DNA from 4 places in the Gordonia sp. YC-XJ4 genome. Region 3 is predicted to be linked to each of the others. Evidence: riboswitches for the same ligand, from Rfam matches in the RefSeq annotation. Region 3 holds a riboswitch; each other region holds the start of a gene.
The links. A riboswitch is a leader RNA that binds a small molecule or an ion and turns the genes downstream of it on or off. The one in region 3 is predicted to bind S-adenosylmethionine.
Positions count from the first base shown of each region.

Region 1 (4,551 bases), 370 kb from region 3:
CGATGCTCCGGCGAACGCCGGCAACAGCGAACCGCAATCGCTGTATCGGCGTGGGGGGCAGGGTGCGGACCGCCCCTCGCGCGAAGTAGCGCTCGATGTAGAACTGGACGATCGAGACGGCGCTGGTGAGGATCACGTACCAGACCGTCGCCACCATCAGCAGTGGGATGATGTCACCGGAATAGGTGCTCGACTGGGTCGAGACCACGCCGAACAGATCGAGTAGCGACACGTAGTAGACCAGCGATGTCGACTTGATCAGCCCGATCAGCAGATTCACATACGACGGCACGATGGACCGCAGAGCCTGCGGCAATGTGATGCGCAGAAAGTGATAACGACGTGGAATGCCCAGTGCGGCAGCGGCTTCGTGTTGGCCCGCGTCAACCGACAGGATGCCGCCGCGCACGATCTCGGCGGCGAACGCCGCCTCGTGGACGGTGATACCGATGACGGCGATCAGGAACGGGGTGGCGAGATCGGCCTCGGAGAAATGAAACAGTCCCGGGCCGAACGGAACACCGATACTCAGACTCTGGTAGAGCGCCCCGAAGTTGAACAGGATGAGGAGCAGTACGATCAGCGGGATCGATCGAAAGAACCAGACGTAACCCCAGCTGACCGCCGCGAGCACGGGATTGTTCGACAGCCGCATCAGCGCCAGGACGATGCCCACGGCCAGGGCGAGCACCGCACTGTACGCTGCGACCTCCAAGGTGACCCCGAGGCCTTCGAGAATGACAGGGCGAAAGAACCAGTACCCGAACCGATCCCATTGGAAGAACGCGTTGGTGGCCAGGCCGTGGACCAACTGCGCACCGACGATGAGCACGATCGCGGCGAGAACCCACCGGCCGGGATGACGCAGGGGCGCAACGCGTTCGGCGACCGGCGGCGTAGTCGTGCCCGCCGACGACGGGTGCGAGTCCCCCGACGGCGCCGGGTGTGGATCGGCACTCGTGGACGGCGATGGGGCGGACATGGCGGCACTCTCCTCCAACCGGGGAACGGGGCACGCGAGGAGAGGCGTGCCCGACGACACCCCGGGCGTATCCCGCGGGTACCGACGACCACGACGGCACGACGACTCCTCACGAAATCGTTGTGGCCGTTTCCATCACGCTTATCGGGACATTCCCGATCCGGTCGTCACCTGGGGCACCCCACCGCGATGCGAGGGTTGCCGGTCAACCAGCCAGGGCTTGTCGTTGACGCTCATGACCGTCTCGTTCACGCTAATACCGCACGCCGCAGCGGTCAGTATTTACATTCGTCGATGAGTGAAAGTCTCGTGGCGTCGGCGTCGGACACCATAGTCGTCTGACGCTGCGTTATTCGTCTGACGCTGCGTTCCTCAGACCTGCGTTCGTCAGACGCTGCGTTCACCGGCCAGGATCGCCTCGAGGCGCCGGTGGATGTGCGGGGAGAGAAAGGGTGTCACGTCGCCGCCGAGCTTGGCGACCTCTTTCACCAGCGAACTCGAGACGTGCGCGAAGCGCGGATCGGTCAGCAGGAACACGGTCTCGACGTCGGCCAGCTCACGATTCATCTGCGCCATCGGAAGCTCGTAGTCGAAGTCCACCGACGAGCGCAGACCCTTGACGATGGAGTGGATCGCGTTCTCTCTGAGATAGTCGACGAGCAGGCCGGTCCACTGATCCACCCGCACATTGGGCAGATCGGCGCAGTCCTCCCGGATCAGTTCGAGCCGCTCCGGGACCGAGAACAGGCCGCGCTTGTTGGGATTGACGACAACGGTGACCACCAGCTCGTCGAAACACGCGGCAGCCCGCTCGACGACGTAACGGTGGCCGCGCGTGAAGGGATCGAAGGAGCCGGGGATCACCGCACTGGTCATACTCTCCAGAACCTACCCGGCCTCCCCGCCGGTGACTCGCGCGACCTGCACCGTGGTGTCGCCGTAGGACTTGTCGGTGACGACCTCCCAGCCGACTGGCCATCTCGTCGTGGCCCGGCGGCCCCGCTCAAGGACCAGTAGGCCACCGTCGGCGAGCCAACCGCCCGCGCCGAGCGCCGCGAGGTCGCCGTGCACCTCGTCGTCGGTGAATGCATAGGGCGGGTCGGAGAAGATCACATCGAAGCGGCCCGTCACACCTACTCGGGCCGGGACGTCCGCTCGGGCCGGGCCGGCCAGGAACGCCGACACCGGTGCGGTGATCACCCGGCCCACCTCGGCGACGCCGAGCGCCCTCAGGTTGGCGGTGACGACAGCGGTGGCGCGACGACGGTTGTCGACGAACACGGCCGAGGACGCGCCACGGGAGAGTGCTTCGAGGCCCAGCGCACCAGACCCGGCATAGAGGTCGAGGATGGCGGCACCCTCCAGATCGATCCGGGCGTCGAGAATGTTGAACACCGCCTCGCGCACCCGATCGGAGGTGGGCCGGGTCCCGGCGTCGGGAACCTTCAGTGGTCGTCCGCCGTGGCGGCCGGCGATGATCCGGGTCACCGAACCATTCTCCCATTGCCGATTCGGTTGAGCCGTCCCCCTCGACGGGCGGCGCCACCGGGGTCGTCACCGCGGTCGCCGCCGGACAATTCGCCCACCCGCAGCGAGTCGTCGCAAGCGTTTGTGTCCCGCATCACAAATACCGGATGAACTGGGCATTGAGGGGGCATTTCCCCACCGATTTACGCAGGCAGGTGAATTCGTCGACACACGTTGTTAACGTCGAATACGTTATGAGCCCGTCCCACACAAGAACGGCCCCATCACCCCTTCTCACTCTCGACTACCGGGTTCCCTCGGTGGCCGACGGTACCCGACTCTGGGAGATTGCCAAGGACTCCCAGGTGCTCGACGTGAATTCCAGCTACGCCTACGTACTGTGGTGCCGAGACTTCGCCGAGACGTCCATCGTCGCCGAGGTCGACGGCCGCACTGCAGGATTCGTCACCGGATATCGACGTCCGTCCGACCCGTCGACCCTCATGGTCTGGCAGGTCGCGGTCGACGACGCGTATCGCGGTCACGGGATCGCAGCAACGATGCTGCATCGACTCATCGATCGTGCCGCACGACGCGGGGTGGTGGCCATGCACACCACCATCAGCCCCGACAACGTTGCCTCGCAACGATTGTTCGCATCGGTGGCTGCCGCTCGCGGACTCCGATTCGCCCGGCGCGACCTTTTCGCCGCCGGCGACTTCCCGGACGCACACGAGCCCGAGGACCTCTATCTGCTCGAGCCCGAGGTTCCCGAACCCTGATCCCGGGCAACAGGAGTCGGCTCCCGAGCCGGTCCTGATCCACCAGCCACACGGTCAAAGATGGGTCCGCACAACATGTGTCGATCAGGTTGCTCCGTACATGTTGGTGCGCACCGGTATCCCCGCGCGGGCCACGCCGATCCGCTCTGTGCGGATCTCACCTGCGGTGGCGGCGCGACGCGCGCCCCGGGCGACGGCCTCACAGATTTCCCACATTGGAGGAATAACCATGAACGACCAACCCACCGCCAAGAAGACCTCGATCGATGATTCGGTCTTCACCCAACACGAATCCGAGGTCCGCAGTTACTGCCGTAGCTGGCCGACGGTGTTCGGCCAGGCTCGTGGGTCGTGGCTGACCGACACCAACGGCGACCGCTACCTGGACTTCTTCGCCGGGGCCGGTGCGCTCAACTACGGCCACAACAACCCGGTCCTCAAGTCCGCGTTGCTCGAATACATCGAATCCGACGGCATCACCCACGGTCTCGACATGGCCACCGTGGCCAAGGGTCGGCTGATCGAGGAGTTCACCTCCAAGATCCTCGCGCCGCGCGATCTGGACTACAAGATCCAGTTCCCGGGACCGACCGGCACCAACGCCGTCGAGTCGGCACTGAAGCTGGCCCGCAAGGTCACCGGCCGTGAATCGATCGTGAGTTTCACCAACGCTTTCCACGGCATGACCCTCGGCTCGCTGTCGGTGACCGGCAACTCGATGAAGCGCGCCGGCGCGGGTATCCCGCTCGTGCACGCGACCCCGATGCCGTTCGACAACTACCTCGGCGGGGCCGTCGAGGACTTCAGCTGGTTCGAGCGGGTGCTCGACGACTCCGGCAGCGGACTCAACCTGCCCGCGGCGGTCATCGTCGAGACCGTGCAGGGCGAGGGTGGGGTCAACGTCGCGCGCGCGGAGTGGTTGCGTGCGCTCTCCGAGCTCTGCCGGCGTCGCGACATCCTGCTGATCGTCGACGACGTGCAGATGGGCTGCGGCCGCACCGGTGAGTTCTTCTCCTTCGAAGAGGCCGGGATCAAGCCCGACATCGTCACGCTGTCCAAGTCGATCAGCGGATACGGGTTGCCGCTGGCACTCGTGCTCATCCGCCGCGACCTCGACGTGTGGTCGCCGGGCGAGCACAACGGCACCTTCCGCGGCAACAATCCCGCGTTCGTCACCGCGGCCAAGGCGATCGAGCACTACTGGTCCGACGATTCGCTCTCCCGTGACGTCCACATGAAGGGCCGCCAGATCAACGAGGTGCTCTCCACGCTCGCCGCCCGGCACGAGGGCGTCTCGACCCGCGGCCGCGGCATGGCACG
Region 1 covers NZ_CM183447.1:2,382,892-2,387,442, reverse strand. Annotated here, with positions in the region: gene AC5ZH6_RS10525 (amino acid ABC transporter permease) at 1-982, opposite strand, end outside; SAM riboswitch class IV at 1,115-1,223, opposite strand; gene coaD (pantetheine-phosphate adenylyltransferase) at 1,370-1,858, opposite strand; gene rsmD (16S rRNA (guanine(966)-N(2))-methyltransferase RsmD) at 1,871-2,470, opposite strand; gene ectA (diaminobutyrate acetyltransferase) at 2,704-3,231, shown strand; gene AC5ZH6_RS10505 (hypothetical protein) at 3,316-3,462, opposite strand; gene ectB (diaminobutyrate--2-oxoglutarate transaminase) at 3,461-4,551, shown strand, end outside.
Region 1: another riboswitch for S-adenosylmethionine. It lies ahead of AC5ZH6_RS10525 (amino acid ABC transporter permease); the one in region 3 lies ahead of AC5ZH6_RS08845 (bifunctional o-acetylhomoserine/o-acetylserine sulfhydrylase).

Region 2 (4,551 bases), 3.0 Mb from region 3:
AGACGACCGGCGGCCTGCCCGGATGGCCGGAATCCGGTTGCGGACGCACGGTCGGCGCCGGCGTCGGCGTCGGTGCCGAAATCGTTTGTCGCGGTGTCGAAGTAGTTTGTCGCAGTGCCACAGCCAATGCGTTGGCGAACTCCGAACTCGAGGAGAAGCGGCGCGCGGGGTCCTTGTCGGTGGCGCGGGTGAGGACCGCGTCGACGTCGTGGGAGAGTTCCGGCCGGGTGTGTCGCAGACTGGGTAGTGGTTGTTCGAGGTGGCGGGTGATGACTGCCACCGCGTTGGTGTCCTCGTGCGGTGGATGCCCGGCGAGTAAGTGAAAAGCGGTGCAAGCCAGGGAGTACTGGTCGGATCGGCTGTCGAGGGAGAGGCCGCGGAGTTGTTCGGGGGACGCGTAATCAAGCGTGCCGATGGTGGTGCCGGTCGCGGTGAGTCGGGTATTGGTGTCGGTACGGGTGTGGGCGATGCCGAAATCGGTCAGTTGTAATCGCCCGTTGGTCTCGATGAGGATGTTGGCGGGTTTGACGTCGCGGTGGACCAGGCCTCGGCTACCGGCGTAATCGAGCGCGTCGGCGACGGCAGCGACGATGCGTGCAACCTCGGGAGCGGGCATCGGGCCGTGAGTGCGTAGGACTTCGGAGAGGTCGGTGCCGTCGATGAGTTGCAGAGCGATCCAGAGGTGCCCATTGGCTTCGCCGCGGTCGTGAACGGTCACGATTCCGGGATGGGACAGGGTGGCGACAACGTCGGCTTCGCGTTCGAATCGGCGGCGGAATTGATCGTTGTCCGACAAGGAGGAGGCCAGCACTTTCAGTGCGTCGGATCGTGGCAGGCGTGGGTGTCGTGCGACGTAGACCTCACCCATTCCGCCTGCGCCGAGGAGACGTTCGATCGTGTATCCGGCGAAACTCGCTCCCGGTTGCAGCACTGGCCCTCCCCGCTCGATCAACGCGCCAATATATCCGACGTTCGGAGGTTGCAACACGCGCCCTCGCACCGTGTCGGTCTTGCGAATGACGACGTCACATTCCCGAGATTCCCAACGCTCGCAATACCGTCAGCAGCTTCGCGGTGGTCTCGGCGAGTTCGGCATCGGGATCGGAGTCGGCGACGATACCGCCGCCGGCCCACGTGCGAAAGGTTTGTCGGTCGGCGTCGAGTTCGAGGCAACGAATGGTGACCATCCACTCGCCGTCGCCACGCGCGTCGGCCCAGCCGACGGCGCCGGCGTAGAGTCCGCGGGGTTCCTCGTGATCCCGAATGAACTGTGCCGCAGCGTCGGTCGGTGTCCCGCACACCGCCGGGGTGGGGCTCAGGGCGAGGGCCAGGTCGAGTGCGCCGACATCCGGATCGGCGAGGCGGGCGCGGATCGGTGTGGCCAGATGCCACATCTCGCCGGTGGAGAGCAATTGAGGTCGGGTCGCGACGGAAAGCTCCTCGCTGATCGGCGCCAACCGTTCACGCAGATGCTCGACGACGAACGCATGCTCGCGATGGTCTTTTCCCGACGCGGCGAGCTTCTCCCGGGCCTCGCGATCGGCGTCCGGGTCCGACGAGCGTGGAGCCGAACCTGCATACGGATGACAGGTCACCTCGCGGCCACTCTTGTGCAGCAACAACTCCGGGCTCGCGCCGAGGAGCCACGAGTGGCCGCTGTCGACCGCGAACGCATTGTGCTCGGAGTTGCCGTGCGCCAGCGCGCCGAGGAGTTCATCGATCTCTACCGTCGAATCGAGCACCGCACCAACGGTTCTCGCGAGCACCACCTTGTCGAGGTCGCCGGCGTCGATGGCGGCCACCGCTCGCCGCACCCGCTCCCGATGTGTGGGGGCGTCGGGGATCTCGACGAAGTGGGTCAGTGAATGACGGACGGGGGCGCGCCCACCGAGCGCCTGTTCCCGATATAGCCGCGTGGGTGCGAACAGCGCGGCCGGATCTGCGGGGTCGAACGGGAGCGCACCGACCACCGACTCCACCGCACCGGATCGCAGCGCGTCGACGGCGTCGGAGACCGCGGTGAACCGTCGCGCGACGCCCTCGGCGCGAACCACCCCGTGCGGGCGCGACAACACGAACGGAGCAGGCCCCGTTCCCTCATCGTCCACACGTTCGCCGCTCACTCGACCAACCTAGCGCCGGACGGCGTCGGGATTTTGCCCACGCTGAGTGAAAATTGACACCCTCCCGCGTGATAGGCCACCCTTGGTGCAGGTCATGAGTGCCAGTGACAAGCCCCGGCTCGCTGGTCGGCAACCCTCCTCCGCGGTGGGGTGCTCCGGGTGACGACCTGGCCGTGTACCACCCGGACACGGCAAGCGTGGATTCCCAAGGAGATTTTTCGATGACTGCTGTCGTCACCCCCGCATCGATCGCCGCCACCGTGGGCGCAGATCCGTCGTCCATCGAGCCGCTCGCCGAGGTCGTCGGCGCAGGACAACAGGTGCCGCTCGTCGACGGGAGCGAGGTGGCCTACGCCAACCTCGACTATGCGGCGAGCGCCCCCGCCCTGACCGCGGTTGCCGACGCCGTCGCCGCGTCGCTGCACCAGTACGCCAGCGTCCACCGCGGCGCCGGCCATCTGTCCCAGGTCACCACCCGTCGCTACGAGCAGTGCCGGGAGACGGTGCGGCGCTTCGTGCGTGGGCGTGCCGACGACACCGTCGTGTTCACCCGCAACACCACCGACGCGATCAATCTGGCGGCCCACTGCACCCCTGGCGACGTCGTGGTTCTCGACATCGAGCACCACGCCAACCTGCTGCCGTGGGTCTCGCGCGACTCCGGGACGGCCCGCATCGTGACCGCGCGCCCGGGCATCGAGGACACCCTCGTCGCACTCGAATGCGAACTCGCGGCGGCGCCCGCGGCGTTGCTCGCGGTGACCGCGGCCTCCAACGTCACCGGGGAGGTCCTGCCGATCGGACGCATCGCCGCCATCGCGCACCGACACGGCGCGCACATACTCGTCGACGCAGCCCAGCTCGTCGCCCACCGGCCGGTGTCGATGGTCAGCCACGGTATCGACTACCTGGTGTTCTCCGGTCACAAGGTCTACGCGCCGTACGGCGCGGGAGTGCTCATCGGACGGTCGGATTGGCTCGACGCCGCCGACCCCTACCTCGCCGGCGGTGGGGCGTCGGCGCAGGTCAGCGTCGTCGACGGCCCCGACGAGAACTGCGCGGCCACCGCCTGGCACACCGGTGCCGCGCGACATGAAGCAGGGTCGCCGAATGTCTTGGGCGCCATCGCCATCGCTGCCGCCTGCGAGGCGATCACCGAGATCGGCTTCGAGGCGATCGGCCTGCACGAGCACGAATTGCGTTGCAGTCTCGACGACGGGCTCGCGAGCCTCGACGGCGTCGAGGAACTGCGCATCTTCGACGACATCACCGATCGCGTCGGGATTGCCGGGTTCGGCGTCGACGGTATTGCGCCGCGCGCCGTCGCCGAGTATCTCAGCAACGAACACGGCATCGGCGTGCGTGACGGAAAGTTCTGCGCCCACCCGATCCTCAATCGCCTCGGCCACCCCGACGGCGCCGTGCGCGCGAGCTTCGGCCTCGGCACCGGGGCCGCCGACATCGACCGCTTGATCGACGCTCTGGCACAACTGATCTCGACCTCACCCGGAGGGAACCCGGCATGACCATCGAACTCGATCGCATCAGCATCGGACGGCCATCGCTGCGGGTCGCGCTCGCCGACGACATTCCCGCCGACTCCTCGGCGATCGTCGTCCGTCGACCCACGCTGCGTGACGCCCAGCGGGCCCGCTCACTGCTGCGGGCCGGCACCCGTGACACCGCGAACTTCTCCGTCGCACTCGAGGTGGAGGTGGCGATCGCGCCCAGCGCCGCATCGGCGCGGGCGGCGGTCGCACACATCCCGGACGACATCGACGGCGGCACCGTGCGCTACGTCGGCACGCCGAGCGGTCTGGTGACCCTCATCCGCGACATCTACGCGGCCGAGGTCGCCGACGCCGTCATCCTCGTTTCACTCGACGGTTCGGCGACGCGGCACCGCGTGCGCGAGCTGGTGTTGCCGTCGTTCGCGGAGCGGCGCGCGGCTTGATATCTCTGCGCAGGAGTGCTCAGGCCTCGCCGCGCTCCCACTGCTCGACGAGCTCGGTCTGCGCCTCGTCGGTCAGCAGGCCGTACAGCTTGAGTCGGGCCATGCCGCCGTCGGGATAGACATCGATGCGCGCCTCGGTCATCGGGCGGTCGAGATCGATGACGAACCGGTGACGGGTGTCGGGCTGTAAGTCGGTGCGGCCCAACACCTCGAACCACTCGCCGTCCTCGCCATCGCGGCCGCGGACCATCGCCGCGCCGGGCGCGTTGCCCAGGAAGTAGCTGGTGTCGAGTTCGACGAGACTCACCCGGCCCTGCCCGGCCAGGCGCACCTGCACCCAGTCGTTGCCGTCGTCGCGCCGACGCGAGGTCTCCCACCCCTCGCCCATGTGCCGTGCACGGCCGGGCATGAGCAAATTGTTGGGCGAGCTGTAGAACATGTTGGAGCAGGCCGTGATCAGGCCACCGTTCTCCA
Region 2 covers NZ_CM183447.1:5,197,215-5,201,765, reverse strand. Annotated here, with positions in the region: gene AC5ZH6_RS23130 (serine/threonine-protein kinase) at 1-931, opposite strand, end outside; gene AC5ZH6_RS23125 (isochorismate synthase) at 1,026-2,123, opposite strand; SAM riboswitch class IV at 2,214-2,327, shown strand; gene AC5ZH6_RS23120 (aminotransferase class V-fold PLP-dependent enzyme) at 2,345-3,649, shown strand; gene AC5ZH6_RS23115 (hypothetical protein) at 3,646-4,077, shown strand; gene alc (allantoicase) at 4,097-4,551, opposite strand, start outside.
Region 2: another riboswitch for S-adenosylmethionine. It lies ahead of AC5ZH6_RS23120 (aminotransferase class V-fold PLP-dependent enzyme); the one in region 3 lies ahead of AC5ZH6_RS08845 (bifunctional o-acetylhomoserine/o-acetylserine sulfhydrylase).

Region 3 (4,551 bases):
CACCGACGGTGCCGCGCCGGTCGCGGGCGTCGCGTCGGCGGTCACGGCGGAGGTGGGATGGGCTGATTTCGACACGGGAGGCGTAACCACGGCGCGTCCGCCGCGGATTCCCGCCGACGCGGGTGAGTTCGTTCACACGGGTTTGTCGGGCCGGAATCGAGACGCCCGTCACGGTGTGGCGGCAGCGGATTCCTTCACCGACGACGGGGTCGGCACCGTAATTTGATCGGGCGCGGAACCGCTTCCGGCATCACCTGGTGACGGCGCGGAACTCTCCTGCGCCGACGTTGCCGACGGCGACGGCGTCGCGCCCGACTCGGACGTCGAACTCGACTCCGGTGACGTGCTCGGCGCAGGTGACGTGCTCGGCGCAGGTGACGCACTAGGAGCAGGTGAGGTGCTCGGCGCAGGTGACGTGCTCGACTCCGGTGCCCGCCTTGCGCCGACAGCGCCCCCACCCTCACCGACAGCGCCCCTGGTCCCGCTGACTGCGCCCGCCTCATCGCCCACAGCGCCCGCCCCACCGTCGACTGCGCCCGTCTCACCGTCGACTGCGCTCTGCTGGGACGCAACCAGCGGCACCGCGACATGTGTCGGGGTCGACAGCACCGACGCACCCGCACCCGTCGAACCCCTCGGCACCGTCGTGATCCCCTCGACGACGCGCGCCACCCAGTACCTCACGAAATTGAGCGGCAGCGCGACGATGCTCTTGCCGCTGGCGAGCAACGCCTGGGCTCCCTGCTCGAAGAGCTCGCCGTTCCAGGTGAGCACGCCGGTGATGGTGTTCTCGAAGGCGTACAGATCCGGCAGGTACGCGCCGTAGCCCAATTGCGGCAACGGCGGAAACCAGTCCATGACCCACCGGATCGGCGGCTGGAAGTCGGCGAGGGTGATCCCGATGATGTCGGGTAGGCGGAACCGGTAGGCCACGAGGTCCGGGACCGACCAGTGCAGGCCCACGGCGTCGACGAGGTTCTGGGTGAGGATGGCCATCGACGAGGGCGAGGCGATCGTGCAGGTCTGCAACGCTCCGCTCTGCGTACATGTCATGGGCTCGTTCGCGCCGTTCATGTACCAGGTCGTGCCGGTACCCGGGAATTGATACATGTGAAACGGATACTGACCGTGCTTGACCCAGTAGCCGAGGAGCGCGTCGAGGTCGCCGATCGGGTCATGGAACGGATCGGGGAGATCGCAGATCGGGTCGCCCGCGATGCAGTAGGTGGTCACCGGCAGGCCCCCGTAGTCGGTGACTGCTCGGGTTCCGGACATGGTCAGACCGGGGATGATCCCGACCAGGGTCGCCTCGATCCCCTGTCCCCACAACGTCCCCGACATCCGCGGATCGGAGTAGAGCTCACCCGACACCGTGCGCGCACCGTCGGAATCGGTGGTGGAGATGACGTAGGTGGAGCCGTCGTCCATGGTCACCGGCCGATTCGCACCGATGTCGGTGAGAACGTCGCCGGCCACCCGCGCTCCCTGCGAATAGCCGGCGATGACGATCTTCTTGTCGGCACCGCACTGCTGCTGGTACGCGGCGACGGCCTGCTCCAGGTTGGCCGACCCTTCGGCCTCGCTGGCGTTGTATCCGACCGACCCGAGTGGCCAGATGGTCGCGGAGTACGGGACCTGCTCGATCTCGTAGGCGCCCGCGCCGGAGTACGGACTGTCCGGCAGCTCCTCCCAGTGCGCGCCGTGCCCGGTGTAGCGCTGTTCCATCCCGACGAGATACGAACCGTCGGAATTCCACGTGCCGCCGACGATGAACACCCGACCGGGTTGACTGCACGCCGCCGCCGTTTCCGCCGACGCGACCCCGTGACCCCAGAATGCGGCCGCGATGAGCGCCACACTCGCGGCCCCGACCACTCCGGTCGAGACGCTGCCGCGGAGCGAGGCAAAGGAAGGTGAGAGCCGCATCGGACACGTCCTTGGGCGAGGGAACCGTGACGTGGCAAGGGTAAGCAGACGGCGCGGCCGATTCCGGCGGATCGGTCGAGATCAGGACGGCGATTCGTCCGTCCGGGCGACACCTACCGCGCGCCCGAACCGCACGGACCGTTTCTGTCCAGCACGCAAACCAGGCTGAGCAGGAGGGTTCTCAGCCGACGACGACCGTGTTATATCCTTGTCGCCAGGTCATGAGTATCAGCGTCAAGCCCCGGCTCGCTGATCGGCAACCCTCCAACCGCGGTGGGGTGCTCCGGGTGATGACCGGGTTGTGGGATCGCGACGAGCATCCCCGGCAAGCGCGGGTCCGAAGGTCGGACCCCATCAGGGTCACCACACCCTGCCGACCGCAGAAAGTGATCTATTTTCATGTCTGACGTAGCCAACGACGGTACGGATGCCCAGAACCCAGCCGACAACTGGAGTTTCGAGACCAAGCAGATCCATGTGGGCCAGTCGGCCGACGCCGCCACGAACGCCCGTGCACTGCCGATCTACCAGACCACGTCGTACGTCTTCAACGACACCACCCACGCGGCCAACCTCTTCGGCCTCGCCGAGCCGGGCAACATCTACACCCGCATCATGAACCCCACCCAGGACGCCGTCGAGCAGCGGGTCGCCGCACTCGAGGGCGGTGTCGCGGCACTGCTGGTCGCGTCCGGTCAGGCCGCCGAGACCTACGCCATCCTCAACATCGTGGAGAACGGCGGACACGTCGTGTCGAGCCCGCGTCTGTACGGCGGGACCTACAACCTCTTCCACTACACGCTGCCCAAGCTCGGCATCGAGGTGAGCTTCGTCGAGGATCCCGAGGATCTCGATTCGTGGCAGGCCGCGGTCCGCGACAACACCCGCGCGTTCTACGGCGAGTCGATCTCCAACCCCAACAACGAGATTCTCGACATCGAGGGCATCTCCGAGGTCGCCCATCGCAACGGCGTGCCGCTGATCGTCGACAACACCGTCGCCACCCCGTACCTGCTGAACCCCCTGGCCCATGGCGCCGACATCGTCGTCCATTCGGCGACCAAGTACATCGGCGGGCACGGCACCGCGATCGGCGGCATCATCGTCGACGGCGGCACCTTCGATTGGCGGGTGCAGCGTGATGGTCAGGATCTGTTCCCCGGCTTCACCACCCCCGATCCCAGCTACCACGGTGCGGTGTTCGCCGACCTCGGTGCGCCGGCCTACGCGCTCAAGGCGCGCGTGCAGTTGCTGCGTGACACCGGCGCGGCGATCTCGCCGTTCAACGCCTTCTTGCTCGCCCAGGGACTGGAAACCCTGAGCCTGCGCGTCGAGCGCCACGTCGCCAATGCGCAGCGGGTCGCGGCCTACCTCGCCGATCACGCTCAGGTCGAGTCGGTGGCCTACGCCGGTCTGCAGTCCTCGCCCTGGTATTCCCGTGGTCAGAAGCTCGCGCCCAAGGGGCAGGGCGCGATCATCGGCTTCGAGATCGCCGGTGGCGTCGACGCCGGGAAGCGCTTCGTCGAGGCGTTGACGCTGCACAGCCACGTCGCCAACATCGGTGACGTGCGGTCACTGGTCATCCACCCCGCGTCGACCACCCACAGCCAGCTGACCCCCGAGGAGCAGCTCGCTGCCGGCGTGACCCCCGGCCTGGTGCGCCTGGCCGTCGGTATCGAGGGCATCGACGACATCATCGCCGACCTCGACCAGGGTTTCGCGGCGGCCAAGTAGTTCTAGGACAGGAGCACAACACCCGTGTCGGTGAGCATCGACCCCCAGGCGACCACGACGCATCAGCCCGAGTGGGAACGAGTTCCCGACGGACAGATGGTCCGAATGCGTCTGGGGTCGTTGTCTCTCGACAACGGGCAGCAACTCGACGACGTCACCCTGGCGTTCCAGCGCTGGGGGGCGTTGTCGCCTGCACGGGACAACGTGATCCTGACCCTGCACGCCCTGACCGGTGACTCGCACGTCACCGGCGCTCCCACCGACGAGCATCCCTCCCCCGGGTGGTGGGATGGTCTGATCGGGCCGGGAGCGGCCATCGACACCGACGAATGGTGTGTCATCTCCGCCAACGTCCTCGGCGGCTGCCGTGGGTCGACGGGCCCGTCGTCGCCGGATTCGCAAGGGCGGCCTTGGGGTTCACGCTTCCCCGACATCACCGTGCTCGATCAGGTGCGTGCCGAGGCAGCCCTGCTCGATGCCCTCGGCATCAAGGGAATCGGCGCGGTACTCGGCGGCTCGATGGGTGGCGCGCGTGCGCTGGAGTGGGCGATCGAGTACCCCGATCGGGTCCGCAGCGCACTGGTGCTGGCGGTCGGCGCGCGTGCCACCGCCGATCAGATCGGCACGCAGACCACCCAGATCGCGGCCATCACCTCCGATCCCGACTGGCAGGGCGGCGACTACCACGGCACCGGACGGTCCCCGATCGCCGGCCTCGGGATCGCCCGGCGCATCGCCCACCTCACCTACCGATTCGAGGGTGAGCTCGACGAGCGGTTCGCCAATACGCCTCAGGCGCAAGAGAATCCGCTTCTCGGCGGTCGCTATGCGATTCAGAGTTATCTCGAGCACCAGGCCGACAAGCTGATCGAGCGCTTCGATCCGGGCAGC
Region 3 covers NZ_CM183447.1:2,008,289-2,012,839, reverse strand. Annotated here, with positions in the region: gene AC5ZH6_RS08855 (MFS transporter) at 1-75, opposite strand, end outside; gene AC5ZH6_RS08850 (cutinase family protein) at 169-1,926, opposite strand; SAM riboswitch class IV at 2,144-2,264, shown strand; gene AC5ZH6_RS08845 (bifunctional o-acetylhomoserine/o-acetylserine sulfhydrylase) at 2,326-3,660, shown strand; gene metX (homoserine O-acetyltransferase MetX) at 3,685-4,551, shown strand, end outside.

Region 4 (4,551 bases), 2.7 Mb from region 3:
CCGGCAGCGACGAGACCCGCAGGATGTGTCGGGTGATGACGCGCCCGCGGCTCGCACCCTTGGCGGTGGCCGTCTGCACGAACGGCGCCGCATCGGTGGCGGTCATGCTGGTCACCAGCACCTGCCCGAGTACCCCGGCATACGGGATGGCCAGCGTCACCGCGGGCAGCACGATCGACCCGGGTCGGGTGTCCCCGAATGCCGGGAACCACGGCAGACGAAAGGCGAAGACCTGCAACAGGACCAGTCCCACCCAGAACGTGGGCAGGGCCACCACCAGCGGCGGGATGGACAGCAGGCCCCGACGCAGCAGCGTCGAGCGGGTCCAGGTCGCCAGCACCGCGAGTCCGACCCCACCGACGACGGCGAGCGCCACTGCGGTGAGCGTGAGCGCCACGGTACCGGGCAGGGCGTCGGCGATCACGTCGGTGACCGGACGCCCCTGGGAGATGGACAGCCCGAAGTCACCGTGCAGCGCGCCGGTCAACGCCGACCAATACTGTTGCCACACCGAACGATCCAGTCCGTAGCGGGCCTTGAGGGCGGCTACGGCGGCCGGGTCGGCGGGGATCGAGGCATCCGAGGTTGCGATCGACACCGGATCCGAGGGCAGCAGGATCAGGATGATGAAGGCGACGGTGAACGCCGCCCACAGCACCCCGATGGCCGAGGCGATGCGGATCGCGAGATAGCGGATCATCGCCGGTCACCGACCCGAGAGCCAGGTGTCGTGGAACTGCAGGCGTGCCGAGGCGTCGAAGGACACCTGGTGTGCGGTGCCCGCGGTACCGATGGCCTGCGAGAGTTCGATAGTGGGCAGGAACAGTCCGTGCTCGATGATCTGGGTCTGGGCGGTGGCCAGGTCCGCGTTGCGTGCGGCGGTGTCGGTGGTGCTCTGCTGCTGAGCCAGCGCGGTGTCCAGCGCGGGAATCGGCCCGCGCCGGTTCAGGTTTCGGGTGGTCAACCCGAACTGGGTACGCAGGATGTCACCGTCGGCGCGTGTCACGTTGTAGTAGATCGCGTCGTAGTCGCCGGAGTTTTGTCGGACGGTGGCCTCGGCTGCGGGTACCACGTCGAGCGCCATGTCGACGCCGGCGTTCTTCAGCTGCTGCTGGACGAGTTCGAGGATCGCCTGGTTGCCGGCGAACACCGGACTGTAGAGCACCGAGAACGACAGGCGCCGGCCGTCTTTGACGCGAATGCCGTCCGCGCCGGGCCGCCAGCCGGCGGCGTCGAGTAGCTGCCGGGACTTGGCGGCGTCGAAGGCCAGGGCCGCCGTCTCGGCATGGAATCCCGGGGTGTTGGCGGCCAGCACCCCGGTCGCCGGGTGGAAGTCCTTGTCGAGCACGGTGTCGACGAGTTCGGTGCGGTTGATCGCCGGGAGCAGTGCAGTGCGGACCTGCTCGTCGGCGAGTACTCCACGGGAGACGTTGGGCTGCAGGCCGAATGGCACGCCGGGGTTCACCGCGGTGAGTACCTTGCCACCGGCCGAGGAGATCTGTGCCTTGTCGTTGGGGAGGGCATCGCTGATGACGTCGAGCTGACCGGAGCCCAGTGAGCCGGTGCGCACACCCGACTCGGGGACGACGGTGAAGTCGATCCCGTCGAGGTAGGCGTCGCCGGTATGGGTGAACACCGCCGAGCCCCATTGATATCCGGTGCGTTTGCGCAGGGCGGCCGAACGGCCTTGTTGCCATGCGGAGTACGCGAACGGCCCGGAGCCGATGTTGGTGCCCTGGCACCGCTGTTCGGGTGTGGCGGCGACGGTCGCGTCGGCCTGGATGCCGAGCTGCGGAGTGGAGGTCGCCTGCAGGAACTGCGCGTTCGGTGCGGAGAACTCGACCCGTGCGGTCAACGGGTCGACAACGGTGGTACCGGTGTAGCCGCTGAGATATGTTGCGGCCAAGGGCGCCTTGGCGCCACCAAGGGTGGTGACGATGGCGTCGAAGTTCTTCTTGACCGAGTCGGCGGTCAGCGGGGTGCCGTTGCTGAAGGTGACGTCGGGCTTGAGGTGGAAGGTGAAGGTCTTGGCGTCGGGGCTGACCTCCCAGCTCTGCGCCAGCCACGGTTTCAGGTCACCGCTCCCGGGTACCTGGTCGGTCAGTGAGTCGACGATCTGACGGGTCACGTAGATCGTCTGGTTGGTGGCGCTCTGGGCGGGGTCGGAGCAGGTGGGCGCGTCGGAGAGGCCGTAGCGCAGCGTGCCACCGGAGACCGGCGGGCCGGCGTCGTCGGACTGCGAGGAGCCCCCGCCGCATGCGGCGAGGCCGAATACGGCCAGCGCGGCAACGGATGCCGTCGCGGTACGGGCGACGGTGGTGGTGATGCCACGCATCAGATGAGGCCCCATTTCTTGGCGAGGAGTTCGTGCGAGCGCAGCCGGTCACCGTGATCATGGGTGACCGAGGTGATCACGAGTTCGTCTGCATCGGTCAGCTTTCCGAGCGCAGCCAAGCGCTCGACGACGGTGTCGGGGCTGCCCACGAACTGGGTCTCGAGGCGGTCGGCGACCAGTGCGCGCTGCTCGTCGTCCAGTGGTGGCGCGGTGGCCGGATCCGGGTACTCGACGGCACCGTGGCCGCTGCGGATGCTGTACACCCAGTGCCCGTAGGTGGAGGCGAGATGGCGTGCGGTGTCGTCGTCCTCGGCGACCACCACATCGGCCGAGACCACCACGTACGGTTCGGCGAGTACCGCCGACGGCCGGAAGGCGGCGCGATAGGCCTGCACCGCTTCGAGCGTCGTGCCGGGGCTCACGTGATAGTTGGCGACGAAGGGCAGTCCGCGCGCGCCGGCCACCTGGGCGCTCTGACCCTTGCTGCTGCCGAAGATCCAGAGCTCGACGTCGGCGCCCTCACCGGGCACCGCATGCAGTTGGAGACCGGACGGGCTGCGATAGGTGCCCTCGAGCAATGCGGCGATGTCGGCGACCTGCTCGGCGAAATCGGGGGTCTGCGCACCGGGCTGGGTGAGTACCTCGAAGCTGCGTGCCAGACGCGAATTCGCCAGCAGCGCCGACACATCGAACGGTTCGGGGAGCACCACACCGTCGACGACGCGACTCGGGCGGGGAATGCTCGGCAGGGTCACCGCAGGTGTCGAAGGCGTGGGTGTCGACGGCGTGGGTGTCGACGGCGTGGGTGTCGAAGGCGTGGGTGTCGCCGTGACCGCTTCCGCGCGCCGCTGACCGGAGCGTCCGAGACCCAGGTCGATGCGGCCGGGATGGAAGGCGTCGAGCAGACCGAAGGACTCGACGACCGAGACCGCGGTCGTCTGGCCGACCTGAACCGCCGCCGACCCGACCCGGATGGTGGTGGTGGCACCGGCGATCTGACCGATCAGGACGGCCGGATTGGAGCCGGCCACCGCGACGAAGTGATGTTCGGCGACCCAGTAGCGGCGATACCCCCACTGCTCGGCGTGCTGCGCGAGGTCGATCGTGTTGGCCAGTGCGGCAGCAGGATTGGAGCCCTCACTGATCGGCGCGAGATCGAGCACCGACAACGGGGCATGGTCATGAAATGGCACGAGCCGACTCCCATCGATCCCGGCGTTAGCACCCTCCTCTGGGGTTGCTGCGACGTCGACGAGCCGGGTCTCTCGGTCGCTCCAGATGGTCGATTCACGGTAGGTCGGCGGCGCCGCACACGGCAAGAAAGTCAGGAGCTGCTCGAGTACGTCGACGGCGTCCGGGCGCGTACGCGGCACAGACTTTCGGTCACCGTGGGATTAACCCGAACGTCCGGACGGCATCGGTGGCGAGCAATGGCGTCGTCACGCCCGCGTCGACCTTGTCCGATACGGGCGATTTAGCCTAACCTAACGAGATGTGTGCTCGTGGAGTTCTCGCCGGCCTGTTGACCCTGGTGTTCGTCGCCCTTCTCGGGTGCTCCTCCCCCGACGACCCGGCCGGGTCCGCGGGAGAGACCGTGACCGTCGAGCACCAGTACGGATCGACGACGATTCCGAGCGATCCGACCAAGGTCGTGACCTTCGGCGGCGCGTGGTCGGATTCGCTGATCCGCCTCGGAGTCCCGATCACCGCGGAGTTCCTCGCGCAGGGGTATTCGGGCCCGAACAATCGCTTCGCCTGGACGCCGGAGCACTCGTCGACGATCGTCACCTATGACGTGGAGGCCGGTACCCCCGACGTTGCCGCAATCGCGCGGTTCGCCCCGCAGGTGATCCTCGCCGGATACCTGCCCGACCGCGCGGCCTACGACCGCCTGACGCAGATCGCCCCCACGATTCCGGTGATGGCCAAGAACACCGTCACCGACAGCTGGCAGGACGTGATGACGACGGCCGGCCGGATCTTCGGCAAGCAGCAGCAGGCCGATGAGGCCGTCGCCGAGGTCGAGCAGCAGATCGCGGCCACCAGGGCGAAATACCCGGCGAGCCAGGGCAAGACGTTCACCTTCGGACAGCTGACCCCGCAGAATCAGTTCGGTGTGGTGACCAGCGACACCGACCCCTCCGCGAAACTGCTTGCCGAACTCGGACTGGTTCTCGACCCGGCGGTCAAAGGGCTCGCGCCCGGTGGCGCACGCA
Region 4 covers NZ_CM183447.1:4,674,522-4,679,072, forward strand. Annotated here, with positions in the region: gene AC5ZH6_RS20705 (ABC transporter permease) at 1-700, opposite strand, end outside; gene AC5ZH6_RS20710 (ABC transporter substrate-binding protein) at 707-2,335, opposite strand; gene AC5ZH6_RS20715 (LLM class flavin-dependent oxidoreductase) at 2,335-3,528, opposite strand; SAM riboswitch class I at 3,536-3,620, opposite strand; gene AC5ZH6_RS20720 (ABC transporter substrate-binding protein) at 3,828-4,551, shown strand, end outside.
Region 4: another riboswitch for S-adenosylmethionine. It lies ahead of AC5ZH6_RS20715 (LLM class flavin-dependent oxidoreductase); the one in region 3 lies ahead of AC5ZH6_RS08845 (bifunctional o-acetylhomoserine/o-acetylserine sulfhydrylase).